DNA from 2 places in the Shewanella sp. SM71 genome. Region 2 is predicted to be linked to the other one. Evidence: riboswitches for the same ligand, from Rfam matches in the RefSeq annotation. Region 2 holds a riboswitch; the other holds the start of a gene.

Region 1 (8,428 bases), on a different contig from region 2:
CTGGCCATCTTTAAAGATATTGCCTTTAGTGATAACAAAGTCAGCCATATAACCGGGCGCGAGTTTACCGGTAAAGTCGGCGGTGCCTGTCATCTCTGCGGCTTGGGTGGTGAGTGCCGCGAGAGCGTTTTCTTCACTTAAACCTTGGGCAATGGCTTGGCGTAGGCGCGGCCAGAAGGCATCGGTCTTAATCCCAAACTGCGTTAACGCAAAGGGGATTCCTGCGTTAGCTACCGCCGCAGGGTTGGTTGGTGCACGTTCCCACTGTCTTAAATCCGCCAGTGATACTTCACGATCAGCGTCATCTGTGCCGACATCGGGCGCCTGCGGATAGTTTAAAGGCAAGATCAACGGATAGTTCAGCGCCTTTAACTCATTGATGCGTGAGTATTCTTGACCATTACCAAGTAGGTTGGCTGGCAGTTTATGTTCTTTGAGTAAATGGGCTGCACGTAATTGGTCGTTGAGATTTTTGGTTTCAAAGATAATTTGCTTATCGGCTAAATTATCTAAACGCTCAAAGGCGATATTAAATTCGACTTGATTGTTTATTGCGCCATTGGCAGGTTTGTTTTTATTTTGGTTATACCAATTTGCATCGGCAAAGGTTTGCCTAATAAGTGCAATGCTGCCCATTAATGATGAGGGATAATCTTGTTCAGACGAACCTTTATCGAATGCCATAAAAGGTTGACTGCGGGCGCGATAAATCACTTCATTAGCCGTTTTGTCCGCTAATGAAAGGCTGACACCCGTCCCACGGAAGATACCGTCGAGTTTGCTACTTTGCACACTGGTGAAACCATTATTAATCCACTCTTTTGCGCGTTCTTTATTGGGGTAAACGTAATTAAACCATTCTTTTTCAGAATGAATTGCACCATTTTCCGCATTACCACCGATACGCTTTATATCATAGACGGGGCGAGTGAGCTTAAGTTTGGGATATTCGAATTCAATCCCATAATCGGTAAAAGGATCGATAAATCCGGGATAAATTGTATAACCACTCAAATCGATTCTAAATGCGCCAGCGGGAATGTCGTTGTGCTCAATAATGGCTTTAATTCGATTATTTTCAATTAATAAAGTGGCATCGCTTAAACGTTTTCCCGGTGCAATAATTAATTCAGCATGGGTAAATGCAGTGAGTTTACTGGATGTTGTTCCAGTATTGAGCTGGGCAAATGTTGTTTGTGATACTAAGCTAGCGATTATGCTGCAGCTTATCATTATCTTATTGTTTATCTGCATTATTTTATTCAATCGAGTGAGGGTGAACAAAGAGTAACTGAAAGCAGATGTAAATACTAAGGCTGAATTGTAACGTAATTTGAGTGGGAGTGAGGTGCGGAATTAACGGCTGTCGTTTAAGTTTGAAATGATTGATGGATATAAAAAAGCTCGCAACTAATGCGAGCTTTTATGCAAACTTGTGTTGGCAAATTAGCGCCATCACACTTGGCTGGATTAGATTAAGAAATCTTCCATAGAACGACCTTTGTTGATCTCGTTCTTAAATACGGTAGGCATACGGCCTTGGCCAGTCCATTGAACCATTTCACCGTCAACTTCAATTTGGTATTTGGCTGGACGAGGAGCGCGTTTCTTCGCAGCAGCTTTAACAGCTACGCCACCTAAGTCATCAATTGATAAACCAACGGCTTCCATTTGTTGACGGATTTCTTCAATCTTAGCATTACGAGCTGCCATGGCTTGTTCTTCTTCCTCAGCCATAGACTCGCGTTCTACTAAAATTTTATCTAATTTGTCGGCTAAATCACGTAACTCTTCAACGCTAAGTTCTTTTACTGCAGCTTTAAAACGACGGCCGTGAGTTAATATCTCTAAAAATTCGCTCATATCTATTTTCGTCCCACTCTATTTTTAATACAGGATAATGGTGAACAACACCTAAATGATAGAAACTAATATAGCTCGAATCAAATAAAATTATGCGTTTTAAGGAAATTAAATATTATTTATTTTTTGAACTTTTCTTATTCCCTCAAATAAGTGTCCAAAAAAGTGGCCGTTGCAGCGGATTAAAAAATACAAACAGGCGTTTGACTTTGGTTGACGTTAACGTTAACAGGACGTAAAGTTGCTCTATCCTGCATTGGTATTAACCAATGTTTTGTCCATGTACATGAAAGTGTAGGAAGGAAACCCTATGAAAGTATTGGTGCCCGTTAAGCGCGTTGTTGATGCCAATGTGAAGGTCAGGGTCAAAGCTGACAATACAAGTGTTGACACTGCAAACCTAAAAATGGCGTTGAACCCTTTTTGTGAAATCGCAGTAGAAGAAGCGGTTCGTTTAAAAGAAGCGGGTAGCGCTACTGAAGTGGTTGTTGTCAGTATTGGTAATAAAACCGTGCAAGAACAACTGCGTACCGCGCTTGCATTAGGCGCAGATCGTGCGATTCATATCGATACTGAAGAAGAGCTCGTGCCATTGTCTATCGCCAAATTGCTCAAAGCGGTACAAGACAAAGAACAAGCAGAGCTGGTGATTTTTGGTAAGCAATCCATCGATGGTGATAATAACCAAACTGGCCAAATGTTTGCCGCGTTAATGGATATGCCACAGGCGACCTTTGCTTCAGAAATCAAATTAGAAGCGAATACATTACAAGTCACCCGTGAAATTGACGGCGGCATGCAAACTCTCAAACTGCCTTTACCTGCTGTCGTGACTGCCGATCTACGTTTGAACGAACCCCGTTACGCTTCATTGCCTAACATAATGAAAGCCAAGCGTAAGCCATTAGAAGTATTTACTGTGGCAGACTTAGGCGTGACGTTAAAGAGTCACCAAACGATTGTGAAGGTCACTCCGCCAGCTGAACGTAAAGCGGGCATCATGGTAGCGTCGGTAGCTGAGCTAGTTGAAAAGTTAAAAAATGAAGCGAAGGTGATCTAAATGGCCATTTTAGTATTAGCTGAACATGATAATGCTGCACTGAAACTCGATACGGCAAAAATTGTTACCGCCGCCCGCGCCATAGGCGATGAAGTACATGTCTTGGTTGCGGGTCACCAATGTGGCGCGGTTGTCCAAGCGGCGCAGGCACTACAAGGCGTTAGCCAAGTACTCGTTGCCGATGCCAGCGTGTATGAAGCGCATTTAGCGGAAAATTTTGCCAAATTGCTGGTGGACTTAGCGCCAAACTATGGTCACATTCTGGCCTCGGCTTCAAGTTTAGGTAAGGACACGCTTCCGCGCGTTGCGGCATTATTAGATGTCGCGCAAATCTCAGAAGTTATTACCGTCGTCAATGCCGATACCTTTGTGCGCCCTGTGTATGCGGGTAACGCCTTAGCGACAGTGCAAAGCCATGATGCCATTAAAGTGATGACAGTGCGCGCCAGTGCGTTTGACGCTGCGCCAGAAGGTAACAGTGCGGCTGTGACGACACTTGATAAAGTGTTTGAAGCGAGAACTCAGTTTGTTTCTCAATCGCTGACAGTTTCTGCCCGTCCAGAGTTAGGCAATGCTGGCATTATCGTATCTGGCGGCCGAGGCATGGGCAGTGGTGAAAACTTCGGCATGTTAGAGCAACTTGCTGACAAGCTCGGTGCAGCAGTTGGCGCATCACGCGCCGCAGTTGACGCAGGTTTTGTGCCTAACGATTTACAAGTGGGTCAAACCGGTAAAATCGTTGCGCCAAACTTGTATATTGCCGTCGGTATTTCTGGCGCGATTCAGCATTTAGCCGGCATGAAAGACGCTAAAGTCATCGTTGCAATCAACAAAGATCCTGAAGCGCCGATTTTTCAAGTTGCCGATTATGGACTCGTTGCAGATCTGTTTGAGGCGGTTCCTGAGCTGATTACAAGTCTCAGTTGATTTTATCTGTGATCTAGGTCACATTAAGTGGCTTTGCGGTAGCATCTGCTAAGCCGCTTATGTTTTTATGTGCCTCACGCCCGTGCAAGGGCGTTCTTAGAAGTAGAGGCGCGCCAAATATTAGTAGTGATCAGTAGGGTGATTCCGTTGATCGATTGCGAAAGGATTTGGTGCCGAAGTGGTTCGATTTATCACGATCAACTGCTGGGGTTGTACCTAATAGGTGCAGCACTGCCATAGTATTTTCCGATATGGATATTGGGAATAGTTACTATGGAGCGCTACTGATAGGACAGGTGACCTTGGGTATCTATTGCCTTTTCCCACCAGTTCAGTCGCCCTCCATTCGTATTTAACGAAGATAATAATCAATGACTGTTATGAATTATGCCGATTCGGCACTTTCCTTGTTGCCGCCTGCGGTGGCTATCGTGTTGGCGATCTTGACTCGCCGTGTACTGCTTTCTTTGGGGTTAGGTATTTTAATTGGTGCTTTATTGCTCAATCAATTTTCACCTTTAGCAACGGGTGAGTTTGTATTTAATGGCGTTAAAGGGCTTTTTTGGACTGATAAAGGTCTAAATTCGTGGAACTTATATATTCTCGGTTTCTTAATTGTACTGGGAATGATTACAGCGTTAATTACCGTAAGTGGCAGCGCGCGGGCTTTTGCCGATTGGGCTCGTTTACATATACGTAATAAACGTGATGCTAAACTATTGACCATGTTTTTAGGTTGCGTAGTTTTTATTGATGATTATTTCAATAGTTTAGTTGTTGGTTCGGTCGCTCGACCTGTTACCGATCGTTATTATGTTTCCCGTGCTAAGTTAGCTTATTTATTAGATTCTACTGCCGCGCCTGTGTGCGTTATTTCTCCAGTTTCGAGCTGGGGCGCTTATATTATCGCACTCATTGGCGGGATATTAACTGCCCATGGTTTTGCTGATACGGGTCATTTGAGTATTTTTATTCAAATGATCCCGATGAACTTTTACGCAATCTTCTCCTTGTTATTATTACTTTTTGTTGTCTTTATGGGATTAGATGTTGGGCCAATGCGTGAGCATGAGCTCAATGCCCAACGTGGTAATTTATACGATGAGTCTAAAGGATTACCGCCTGGGGCGAACGCGGATTTACCTGAAGCCGAAACCGGTAAGATTTTAGGTCTATTTCTGCCGATTACCGTGTTGGTATTTGCAACCCTCTATTTTATGATTAACAGTGGCGCTCAAGTACTCGCGGCGGAAGGGATTGAATTTAATATTATTTCTGCTTTTGAGAAAACCGATGTCAGTTCATCGCTTTTCTTTGGTGCATTAATTGGTCTAGCGGTTTCGCTGATATTGAATTTAGTGCAAGGCGTTGAGAAATTGATGATAGTCAAAGGTATAGTGCAGGGCGCTCGCTCTATGCTGCCAGCGATTTATATCCTGTTATTTGCTTGGACAATCGCAGGTGTGATTGGTCAACTCGAAACCGGTAAGTTTATGGCGAGTTTAGCAACAGGAAATATTCCGTTCGCGTTTTTACCCGCCTTAATGTTTGTGCTAGCAGGTATTACCGCGTTCTCAACTGGTACTAGCTGGGGTACGTTCGGGATCATGTTGCCGATTGCTGCTGATATGGCGATGGGAAGCCACACTGGCATGATGTTGCCTATGCTTGCCTCTGTGCTGGCGGGGGCTGTATTTGGCGATCACTGCTCGCCAATTTCCGACACGACTATCTTGTCGTCTACGGGCGCCAGTTGCCACCACATCGACCATGTGGTAACTCAGCTACCTTATGCACTTATTGCGGCGTTTATTAGCTTAGTGGGTTATGTGGCACTTGGATTTACCGAGTCTGTTGTCGCGGGTTTAGTGGCTTGTAGTGTGGCATTTGTGATCAGTATTATCGTACTTAAAATCAAATCTAAAGGCACAATTAGCTAGACGTTAATTGAAACCTTTCACTGCAAACGTTCACGACAAATAAGTCAAAATAAATCAGCCAGCATTATGCTGGCTGATTTTTTTGGTTAAGGCTGAGTTTGTTTTTATCTCTAGTCTATAGCATCAAGGCTATCAACTCTTAGCTTAGCGTGCTTGATCTAGACCGCGGCGTTTAAGTAAGCCTTCCGTGGTTGGCTCTTGTCCGCGGAAGTTTTTGTAGGCGTCCATTGGCGCTATGCTATTACCCACTTCACGGATCGTTTTGCGGTACTTCATGCCGATTTCACGATTGAGCCCGCCTTGGGTTTGTACATAGGCAAACGCATCCGCCGCTAAAATCTCACTCCACATATAAGCGTAATAACTTGCCGAGTAACCGCCGGGGAAGGCGTGGGCAAAATAGGTCGACTTATAACGCGGAGGTACGGCACTGATGTTTAAGCCGTGCTTTTTCAGGGCATTGGCTTCAAAGGTTGGTACATCTTGCAGCGGCGTCTCTGGGCTTAATGAATGCCATTCCATGTCTACTAATGCAGCGGCCATGTATTCCAGTGTGTCAAAGCCTTGGTTGAAACTGCCAGATTTCAGTAGTTTTTGCAGCAGTTCATCGGGAATGGGTTTGCCCGTTTCGTAGTGTTTCGCGTAGTTCGCTAACACTTTTGGATGGGCTGCCCAATCTTCTTCAAACGTCGATGGAAATTCGACAAAGTCGCGTGAAACCGAGGTACCCGCCAGACTTGGATAAGTCACTTTAGAGAACATGCCGTGGGTGCCGTGACCCATTTCATGGAACATAGTGGTGACTTCGTTATAGCTGACGAAGGTGGGTTGACCTTCGGGCGCTTTCTTTATGTTCATCACGTTGACGACCACAGGTTTAGTGCCTTCGAGGAAGGATTGACCGACGAACGAACTCATCCAAGCGCCACCACGTTTACCTTCACGGGCAAAATAGTCGGCGTAGAAAATGGCCATGCTTGAGCCATCGGCATCAAACATTTCGTAGGCTTTCACATCGGGATGGTAAACCGGTAAATCTGGGCGTGGTTTTAAGGTGACGCCATAGAGTTCTTTGAGTGTGTAGAATACGCCGTCTTCGAGCACACGGTTAAACTCGAAGTATGGGCGAATGCTATTTGCATCGAGGGCGTATTTTTCTTGGCGGACTTTTTCTGCGTAAAACTCCCAGTCCCACGGTGCCAGTTCAAATTTCCCACCGGTTTTAGTGATCATCGCTTGAATGTCGGCCGCTTCTTTCTCTGTGTTAGCAACTACCGCAGGCACCATTGAGCCAAACATGCTGTAAACCGCTTCGGGTGTTTTGGCCATTTGCGGTGCTAATCGATAACTTGCCCAGTTTTCATAGCCTAATAGTGTTGCGCGCTCGGCTCTGAGTTTCGCTAAACGAGATACGAGTGACGCAGTTTCGTTTTCACCAGTTAAGCCACGGTTCGCTGAGGCTTCCCAAATACGCTGGCGTAGCTCACGGTTTTCCAGTGATGCCAACACAGGTTGGCGAGTGGTGTTGGTGATGTTAATCAGATACTTGCCATCGTGACCAGCCGCTTTGGCATCGTTCGCGGCTGAAGTGATTTCACCGTCGGTTAATCCAGCAAGTTCACTTTTTGAATCCACCACAACGGCGATTTCTTTGGTTAAGCGTAATAAACGCTGAGAGAACTCATTCGTTAGTGTTGATTGTTCTTCATTTAACGCGCGGATTTTAACTTTTTGTTCATCGGTAAGTTTAGCGCCAGCCATGATAAAGCGTTGGTGATATACCTCAACCAAACGTACGGCTTCTGGAGTTAACCCTAAGTTAGTGCGGTCGTTATAGATGGCTTCGATACGGGCAAATAGCGCTGGGTTTAAGTTGATATTATCTGAGTGGGCCGCCATTTTTGGCGCCATTTCGCCTTGGATTTTACGCAGTTCTGGATTGCTATTCGACCCTGCTAAATTATAAAACACGCTTGATGCACGGTTGAGTAGGGCGCCGCTTTTCTCCATAGCGACAATCGTATTATCGAAGGTTGCTGCTGCCGGATTATTGGCTATTGCGAGAATTTCTTGATACTGCTCAGCCATGCCTTGCTCTAGGGCTGGCGCGAAGTGCTCATTCTTGATGAGGCTAAAATCAGGGGCTTGATATTGCAGGTTACTGGCTTGGAACAGCGGGTTTTGGGTTTGTACCGAGATAACGTTAGGTGCTTTAGTTTCTGTGCTGCTGCAACCTGCCATGAATCCGGCGGTGAGAGTGGCGCCGATGGCGATGGCAATAAAACTTTTACGCATAATTGAGTGACTTCCTTTGAATTGTTGTTTTTTTAGGACTGTAACGTTAGTAACTTAAATAGGACTGAAAATGGCTTGTTATCGGGTAATGTCTAAGTAAAAAAGGAGCCTCGCATTAGCGAGACTCCTTTGGCTATTTCCTTGCAGGGAAAATAGGTACCGCTTTTTACTTACTTCTTAATCACGCGATGATGAGATGATTAATTAGCGAGTAAACTTGTGGTATTTATCAATACCAGAACTTCTACCTGTGTCATGGCATACTGCACAAGATTCAGAGGTCGGTTGTTTAAACCAGTCAGCAACCTTTGGTATGCTGATTTCACCACCGTTGCTTGCCATA
Region 2 (8,428 bases):
TATCAAGCGGGTTTGTTGATGTATCACGGCATGGCCGATGATAACGTCTTGTTTGAAAACAGCACTCGGGTTTATAAGGCGTTGCAGGATGAGGGCAAACTGTTCCAGATGATCGATTATCCTGGATCTAAACATTCGATGCGTGGCGAGAAAGTGCGTAATCACTTATATCGCTCACTGGCCGATTTCCTCGATAGGCAGTTGAAAAACGCCAAATAGCAGGCATAAAAAAAACCAGATCCTAGGATCTGGTTTTTTGTGAATCGATTCTTATCAAACCAATTAATGCGGATGTCGCTTAGCGGGCGATTAGCCTTCTAAGTTACCGCAAAAACGATAGCCTTCACCGTGAATAGTCGCGATGATTTCTGGCGTATCTGGCAAGCTTTCGAAATGCTTACGGATACGACGGATAGTCACGTCTACAGTACGATCGTGTGGCTTAAGTTCACGGCCAGTCATTTTCATCAGTAGATCGGCACGAGTCAAAATTTTGCCTGGGTTTTCAACAAAGTGCAGCATAGCGCGGAACTCGCTACGTGGCAGTTTGTAAGATTCACCCTGTGGGCTCACTAATGAACGGCTGTTGATCTCTAAGCTCCAATCATTGAAGCGGTAGTATTCTACTGAGCTCTTTTCTTCGACTTCAGCGCCAGCGCTGTTGACACGAGTCAGAAGGTTACGAGCACGAATCGTTAATTCACGTGGGTTGAACGGCTTGGTAATATAATCGTCCGCGCCAATTTCAAGTCCAAGAATTTTGTCGACTTCGTTGTCACGACCTGTCAGGAAGATAAGACCGATGTTGTTGATTTCACGTAGTTCACGTGCCAACAATAGACCATTCTTACCTGGCAAGTTAATGTCCATAACGACCAAGTTAATTTTGTTTTCCTGCATAGCCTTATGCATTTCTGCGCCATCATTGGCCTCAGTTACCACATACCCTTCTGCCTCGAAAATACTTCTCAGCGTGTTACGGGTAACGGCTTCATCTTCAACGATCAGAATGTGCGGATTTTGCATATTATTTACCTAAATTTTAATCAGTTTATACTAACCAATAAGAGCAACTTACTTCGGGCTCTTATATTCATAAAAGCGTTGATACTTCCTTGAACTGCTTTGTGCTCAAAAGGAAAATCTTTACGGTGACATCTATATCTGGATGTAGATTAAGTGCACGTTTAAGTGTAATACGAGAAAACGTAATCAGTACCAACTTCGATAAGCAATAGTTAGAATAAGTTCCTTAACTATTGTTTTTTTTAAATGTTTAAAAGACAAATCAAATGTAGAACAGATTTTAAACAGATGCCCGGTCAGTTCACGTTACTTTAAGCGATATATGTAACAAACTGTATTGAACGATAAGCATCTTGCTCAATCTGTTTCAACTCACCAGTACGTACATTGTACTCGTTTTAGTCATTTGTTAACAAATGAAATGTTAACAAATTTTAGGTGAGCAGGGGTTTTTACCATGATATTTACTTTAGCTATTGATTAGTATAACTAATGTATTTCTTATTCCTGTGAGCCAGTTCACGCCTCTTTGGATTTTACAATCACTCTGCTACACTAGCTTGGGTTCATTTTTCGACTAGACTACCAATGGACAATACGACTCAAAATTTGTGGCAATGTTACCAAGCGCCGTTGTTTTTGCTGACTCAAGCATTATCCTGTGATTTTTCCTTTGCTGTTATTACCGCTCATAATCCCGCTTCAAAGCTTCTCTCTCCTAGCCAAAACCGTTTACTCGATCGCCAACTTCTCCGTGAAATTGAATTACTCGGTAGCCCTTATCGTGCTTTAGTGGGCGCAGCACCGGATTTATCCCACATGGAAAAAAGTTGGGCCGTGTTTATCGATAGAACGATGGCATTGCAATTGGGTAAGAAATTTAATCAATATGCGATTTATGTTGTCGAACAAGGGGATGTGAGCTTAGTGCCTTGCACCTTGGATGGACATGATGAAGTGTGTTTAGGTAAATTTAGAGATTATGTGCAGCTGGTATACGAGCTACCCGATTTGAACACTTAGTTGTTTTCAAAAGATTTTATTTAAATTGTTCATTTGTTATGAAATTAGCATTGACTTCATTAGGGGTTTATTGCTACTTTTTTCGTCCCTTTCCTAGGAAAGGAACAGAAGAGGAGCGTTAACTAGGTAGTCGGTCAGAGGAGCACAAACTCCAGCGATGACTGATGAGGGAGATTAACGCCGAGGCATAGATATGGTTGCTGCATGTTTATGTCGGTCGCTCAGGCTGAATCCTGACGATTGTCACCTGTAATTGGTGGAGAGCTTCTGGTGACGATTGCTGTTTCCCTTCTTTTGGGGTGCGTTATCATTGAGCACCAGGCTCTTCGAACGAAGTCAGTTCGGAGTGTGATCATGTTAGTTATTCAATATCTTATTCAATCTGCATTTATTTGTTGCCCTACGTGTTTCACGGAGGTGCGCTAATGTCCCTCGTTGTTGCAAAATTTGGTGGCACCTCAGTCGCCGACTATAACGCTATGAATCGCTGTGCCGATATAGTGTTAGCTAATCCTCATTGTCGTTTAGTCGTGGTCAGCGCTTCGAGCGGCGTGACGAATCTACTAGTGGAATTGACCCAAGAATCGATCAACGACGATGGCCGATTACAGCGATTAAAACAAATTGCCCAAATTCAATATGCGATTTTAGATAAGCTCGGTCGTCCTAACGATGTGGCCGCCGCATTAGATAAATTATTGAGTCGTATGTCGGTATTGAGTGAAGCGCTTGCATCACAACGCAGCAAAGCGACCATGGATGAGTTGTTGTCCCTCGGTGAGCAATGTTCTTCAGCGTTGTTTTCGGCGGTGATCCGTGAGAAAGGTGTCAACTCAAGTGCCTTTGATGTGCGCCGAGTGTTACGTACTGACAGCCACTTTGGCCGCGCCGAACCTCAGGTCGAGCAGATTGCGACTCTAGCTCGTGATTATCTACAGCCACTGTTAGCGGAACAAGTGATTGTCACGCAAGGCTTTATCGGTGCCGATGACGCCGGTCAAACGACCACGTTAGGTCGCGGCGGTAGTGATTATTCTGCTGCGTTGTTAGCCGAAGCGCTACGCGCCTCAGCGGTCGAAATTTGGACCGATGTCGCTGGGATTTATACAACCGATCCGCGCCTTGCGCCCAATGCTTTTCCGATTGCCGAGATCAGTTTCAATGAAGCCGCCGAGATGGCGACCTTTGGTGCCAAGGTATTGCATCCTGCGACTATTCTTCCTGCCGTTCGTCAGCAAATTCAAGTGTTTGTGGGTTCAAGTAAAGAGCCTGAAAAAGGCGGGACTTGGATCCGTCATCAAGTGGAAGATGCGCCCGTATTCCGTGCTGTGGCTTTGCGCCGCGATCAAACCCTGTTAAATCTTCACAGCTTGCAAATGCTGCATGCGCAGGGCTTTTTAGCGGAAACCTTTGCGACATTAGCGCGACATAAGATCAGTGTGGATTTGATTACCACATCAGAAGTGAATGTGTCTCTAACCCTCGATAAAACCGGTTCAGATTCAAGTGGTCAAGGTCTGTTGAGTGAGGCATTGCTGCAAGAATTATCACAGCATTGTCGTGTGCGAGTTGAAGATGGATTGGCCTTAGTGGCGATTATCGGTAATCGTATTGCGACGACGCCGGGTATTTGTCGCCGTGTATTTGAAGTGTTAGAACCACACAATGTTCGGATGATTTGCCAAGGTGCCAGCCCACATAATCTGTGTGTGTTAGTGGCCGAATCGGAAGCGGCGCAAGTGGTTAAATCGCTGCATCAAAATCTGTTCGAAGGCGTTTAGTATGTTGCCGACAACATCGTCTCTGCAAATCGGGGAGCTTGCCGCAGGGCAAGCACTTACTTTGCCTATCTACCATTTCAAACCGAGTGACGATAAGGCGACTGGCCCCAAAGTGTATATTCAGGCCAATGTCCACGGTGCTGAAGTTCAAGGTAATGCGGTGATTTATCAGTTGATGAAGCAGCTTGAACACTGTGACATCCGCGGCGAAATCACCTTAGTGCCATTGGCCAATCCACTCGGGATCAACCAAAAAAGTGGTGAGTTTACCCTTGGCCGATTTGATCCTATTACAGGCGCGAACTGGAATCGTGAGTATTTGAATCATGCAATCGATTTGCCGACTTGGTATGGGGAACATGCCAAGCTGAGTGATAGCGAACTGATCCAAGCCTATCGCAGTACTTTGGTTGAAGCTTGTCAGCAAAAATTGCGTCATGAATGGGGCATTACTACTGGCCATCGGCTCGCGGTTAATCTGCAGATTATGGCCCACAGCGCGGATATAGTGCTCGATCTACATACAGGTCCTAAATCCTGTAAGCACTTGTATTGTCCTGAATATGACTTAGCTGCTGCGCAGTTTTTGTCGATCCCTTATACGCTCATTATCCCCAATGCCTTTGGTGGCGCCATGGATGAGGCGGCGTTTTGTCCTTGGTGGCAATTGAGTGATTTTGCAAAATCTCAAGGGCGCGATTTAGGGGTTGCAGTGTCAGCGTTAACCTTAGAATTGGCGAGTCAAGAGCGTGTCTGTCTTGAGGATGCGTTGGTTGATGCTCAAGGGATTTTGGCGTATTTAAGCCACCGAGGCGTAATAGCTGAAACCGTTGCGCCTGCTAAAATGTCGCGCTTTGGTTGTTACCTTAAAGACTATAAAAAGTATCACGCGCCAAGTTCTGGCTTAGTGGAATACCTTGCACCTGTGGGTGAGCCATTGGCTGCGGGGCAGCCCTTAGTGAATTTGCTGCGAATGGATTTATACGGTACGGCGGATGAGCTAAAAACGGTCAGTTTGCCGCAGGACTGCGTGCCGATTTTGCACTTTGCTTCGGCGTCAGTGCACCAAGGAACTGAGCTTTATAAAGTGATGACCACTGTGTTTGAGTTGCCAACGACATAATCGCCCGCTTAGAGCATAAGCATTAGCTCATAACATTCAGCTTATAAGAATGAACGAAAACAACGCCAATCCTAATTGATTGGCTTTGTTGTGTTAAGGTGGCTATAACCACTTAAATCGATAAAACAGCGCCATTTGCAGGGCGACGAGTGAGATTAATATGCCGCAGAAGGTGGCGAAGGCCCAAGTGTTGTCCGCGCCCGGTATCCCGCCAATATTGACCCCAAGTAAGCCTGTTAAAAAGCCCAACGGTAAGAAGATTGCTGACACTAAGGATAAGAAGTATAAGCGTTTGTTGAGTTGCTCCGACTGCTGACTGAGTAATTCTTCTTGAGTCACATTGGCTCTATCGCGCAGGGCATCGAGATCTTCAATGGTGCGGATAAGTTTATCGTTTGTTTCCCTTAGCTTGAGTCGCTCAGTATCTTTAAATAGGCTGAATTGCTCGGAAATCATTTTCGAGAATGCTTCGCGCTGTGGGGCTAAATAGCGGCGAATGGCTACAGTTTGACGGCGCAGTTCGGCGATATCGGTACGTAAATCTTTCACATTGCCTGAGACGACTAGTTCTTCTAAATCAGAGAGCTGTTCTTCCAATTTATCAATAAACTCGACTTTACGATTGGTCAGTCGCTCGCAGATTGCGACGATAAAGTCCCCCGTAGTTGTAGGCCCATTTCCCTCAAGGATCAACTCGGCGACATCTTTGACCGACTGTAACTCGCGATCGCAGGTGGAAATGATCCGCTGTTTATCGGCATAGATACGCACAGCCACCATGTCTTCGGGAGCAGAATTGGGGTTGAGGTTAACGCCGCGTAATGCGAGTAATATGCCTTCACCTGTAATCACAGCGCGGGGACGAGTGTCTTGGGCGAGTAGGGCATCACTTTCGACCTTAGGCAGACCGCTATTGAGTATCCAGTGGCGTGCCTTTTTATTGCGATAGCGAAGGTGTAACCAGAGTAGGCCATCCTGAGGATCCCATTTTTCGATCTGTTCTAGGCTCAAGGTGGAACCCGCTTGGGCGCCGCTGAGCACTAAACTGTAGATAAACCCTTCGTGCATATCGCATTCCATTTAACTTTCAAAATCATCCAAACAAACTAACTGATTTTGTCATGAAAATGAAGTCAGTACTTATGCTTAACGACATGAGAAAAACGTAAATTGACATAAATTTGATGTGCTGAGGGATGCAAGCAACTTAGCCAAGGATAGGTTAAAATTAGCATTAGTAGGCTTAGATCAAAGAGACAATAAAATGGAATACGAATTTCGGCGTAACAGTTTAACTGGCACTTTTTTGGCTAGCTTTAGCATGGATCATGAAGTGCTTGGGCAATGGTTTACGGAAGAATTAGGGACTGAGTTAGCTAAAATTCAGCAAGTGTTGGGTGTGATAAAAGAAATTCAAGCCGATAAACGAGGTTCATGGCGTCTTGTTGGTAATGATTTTACCTTAGAGTTAGAGCGTGAACAGGCCCGAGTCTTTGCCAATGCCTTAGGTTTTGAGCAAGAATATGAATTGGAAGAGGCTATGTCACTCTATGATGCTGAGTCAGAAGCTTATTGTGGCCTAGAGGATTTTGAGCTGGCGCTATTGAGTTGGCAGCAATTTATTGAGAAAGGTTTGTAATCATTTATTTAATCTCTATTTGATAAAAACATAAAGGCAATCATGGGATTGCCTTTATTGTTTTCGCGATACCAAGCTCATTTTCGTATCTTTAATTATTAAGGTAGCGCACCGCCATTTCGGTTCTCGATTTAGCATTGGCTTTACGCAGTAGGTTTTTCACGTGCACTTTAACTGTGCCCTCACTAATGTGTAAATGCTCTGAAATCATGCGATTACTTAAGCCTTCCGCCAGTTGCTGTAGAATTTGCAGCTCCCTTGGGGTTAGGCTCGAAATCCATTCTTGTTCATCGGTCGCATCTTTAAGTTCGTAAAGGTATTCTTCGACTTCATCGCTGATCACCCTGTGGCCAAGCATGGCATTTTTGAGTTTTTCGAGCAGCAAATCTGGCTCAGTATCTTTGAGCAAATAGCCGTCGGCTCCAGCACGAAGTAAACGGATAACATCCTGTTTTGCATCGGAAACGGTGAGAATTACTATGCGTGAGGTAACACCTTCTTGGCGCATGGCGTTGAGGGTATCTAGGCCTGTCATGCCTTTCATATTCAGATCGAGCAATATGATGTCGGGTTCATCGGTGACCACTGCGGTTAATGCGTCTAAACCACTACCGGCTTCGCCAAATAGGCTGAAGTCAGGATCTGAAGCGATGAGCTGGCAGATGCCTTTGCGCAAGAGGGGATGGTCATCGACCACCAGTACGGAATAAGGTTTACCCATTTGAAGGCTCCTGTTGAGATGGGAAAATAAGCGTCACTCTAGTGCCACTTGACCCTTTGCTGTGGTGCACAAGGTTTAATGGGCTGTTAGGTTTGAGTGCGTCGTCTTGTGCATTGCATCCTTGCTCAGTCGTGGTTGTCATAGCAGGTTTAAATTTCTTTAAATCATTGTCGCTGAACACGACTTTACCTGAAAGCTTACTGGCTCGTTCATGCATTATACCTATGCCAAAATGTTGATCTCGTTCTTTTAAATGTCCAATACCTATGCCGTTATCACAAACATCAATATTGACCATACCCTCGTCATCCTTATAGCAATGGATGTTAATGAGGCTGGCCTCAGCGTGTTTGATGGCGTTTAACGTCGCTTCTCGCGTGATCTGCAGTATGTGGATGTGTTGCTTTGCCTCTAGCCATTGTGGCGCAAGTTTATAGTCTAAGGTTATCTTTATATTCGTCTTTGTCCTGAGTTGCTCAAGCATAGCCTCTAAAGCACTTTTTAGATCGGGTTCTTTAATTGTGAGCCTAAAGGTGGATAGTAACTCCCTGAGCTGCACGTAGGCAGTGCTTACACCTTCGTTGATTTCGGTTAGCTGCGCCTCAACGATTGGACTGCGGCAACTGCAATCTAAGTTTTTGCGTAATAAGCTAATTTGGATTTTTAGGAAAGATAGCACTTGACCTAAAGAGTCGTGCAGCTCTCGGGCAATTACGCCACGTTCCTCCATTAGCGCCAGTTGCTGTCTTTGCTCTGTGGCATTGTGGATCACGATTGAGCGCGTCAGCATAATTGCGAAATTGTTAAACAAGGCGATATTGGGTGTTTGAGCGGCAATTAACTCTAAATAGCCTAAATTAGCCTGCTCAAATTGCAGTGGAAAACGGGTGCTCTCTTGAGTCATATCTGGCCAGCCGCCATCGGCCTCAATCACTTCAAGCTCTTGCTCGGGATACTGGATAATGAGTCTTAGGTAGTCGAGTGATTCATAGCCTTTTAACTGATTCAGCGCCGCCTTGAGCGCCTTATAATCGAGTTTATTCGCGTTTAATGTCAGTAGGTTATCATATAAGAATGCCAGCTCGTTGTTGGCCCTTGTCAGCGCTAAGGTTTTT

What was found. A riboswitch is a leader RNA that binds a small molecule or an ion and turns the genes downstream of it on or off. The one in region 2 is predicted to bind lysine.
Region 1: it holds a riboswitch for lysine, as region 2 does, so the genes downstream of both, L5L97_RS07910 (Na+/H+ antiporter NhaC family protein) here and lysC (lysine-sensitive aspartokinase 3) in region 2, are expected to answer to the same signal.

Annotation. Positions count from the first base shown of each region.
Region 1 is NZ_JAKKRW010000006.1:154,564-162,991, reverse strand. Features, by position in the region: gene L5L97_RS07930 (amidohydrolase family protein) at 1-1,254, opposite strand, end outside; gene L5L97_RS07925 (H-NS family nucleoid-associated regulatory protein) at 1,471-1,863, opposite strand; gene L5L97_RS07920 (electron transfer flavoprotein subunit beta/FixA family protein) at 2,174-2,923, shown strand; gene L5L97_RS07915 (electron transfer flavoprotein subunit alpha/FixB family protein) at 2,924-3,850, shown strand; lysine riboswitch at 3,946-4,142, shown strand; gene L5L97_RS07910 (Na+/H+ antiporter NhaC family protein) at 4,222-5,790, shown strand; gene L5L97_RS07905 (M3 family metallopeptidase) at 5,935-8,085, opposite strand; gene L5L97_RS07900 (multiheme c-type cytochrome) at 8,290-8,428, opposite strand, start outside.
Region 2 is NZ_JAKKRW010000014.1:11,397-19,824, reverse strand. Features, by position in the region: gene L5L97_RS14365 (S9 family peptidase) at 1-219, shown strand, start outside; gene arcA (two-component system response regulator ArcA) at 310-1,026, opposite strand; gene L5L97_RS14355 (DUF3293 domain-containing protein) at 1,615-2,049, shown strand; lysine riboswitch at 2,150-2,324, shown strand; gene lysC (lysine-sensitive aspartokinase 3) at 2,475-3,830, shown strand; gene L5L97_RS14345 (succinylglutamate desuccinylase/aspartoacylase family protein) at 3,832-4,953, shown strand; gene L5L97_RS14340 (zinc transporter ZntB) at 5,056-6,021, opposite strand; gene L5L97_RS14335 (YacL family protein) at 6,218-6,592, shown strand; gene L5L97_RS14330 (response regulator) at 6,684-7,313, opposite strand; gene narQ (nitrate/nitrite two-component system sensor histidine kinase NarQ) at 7,306-8,428, opposite strand, start outside.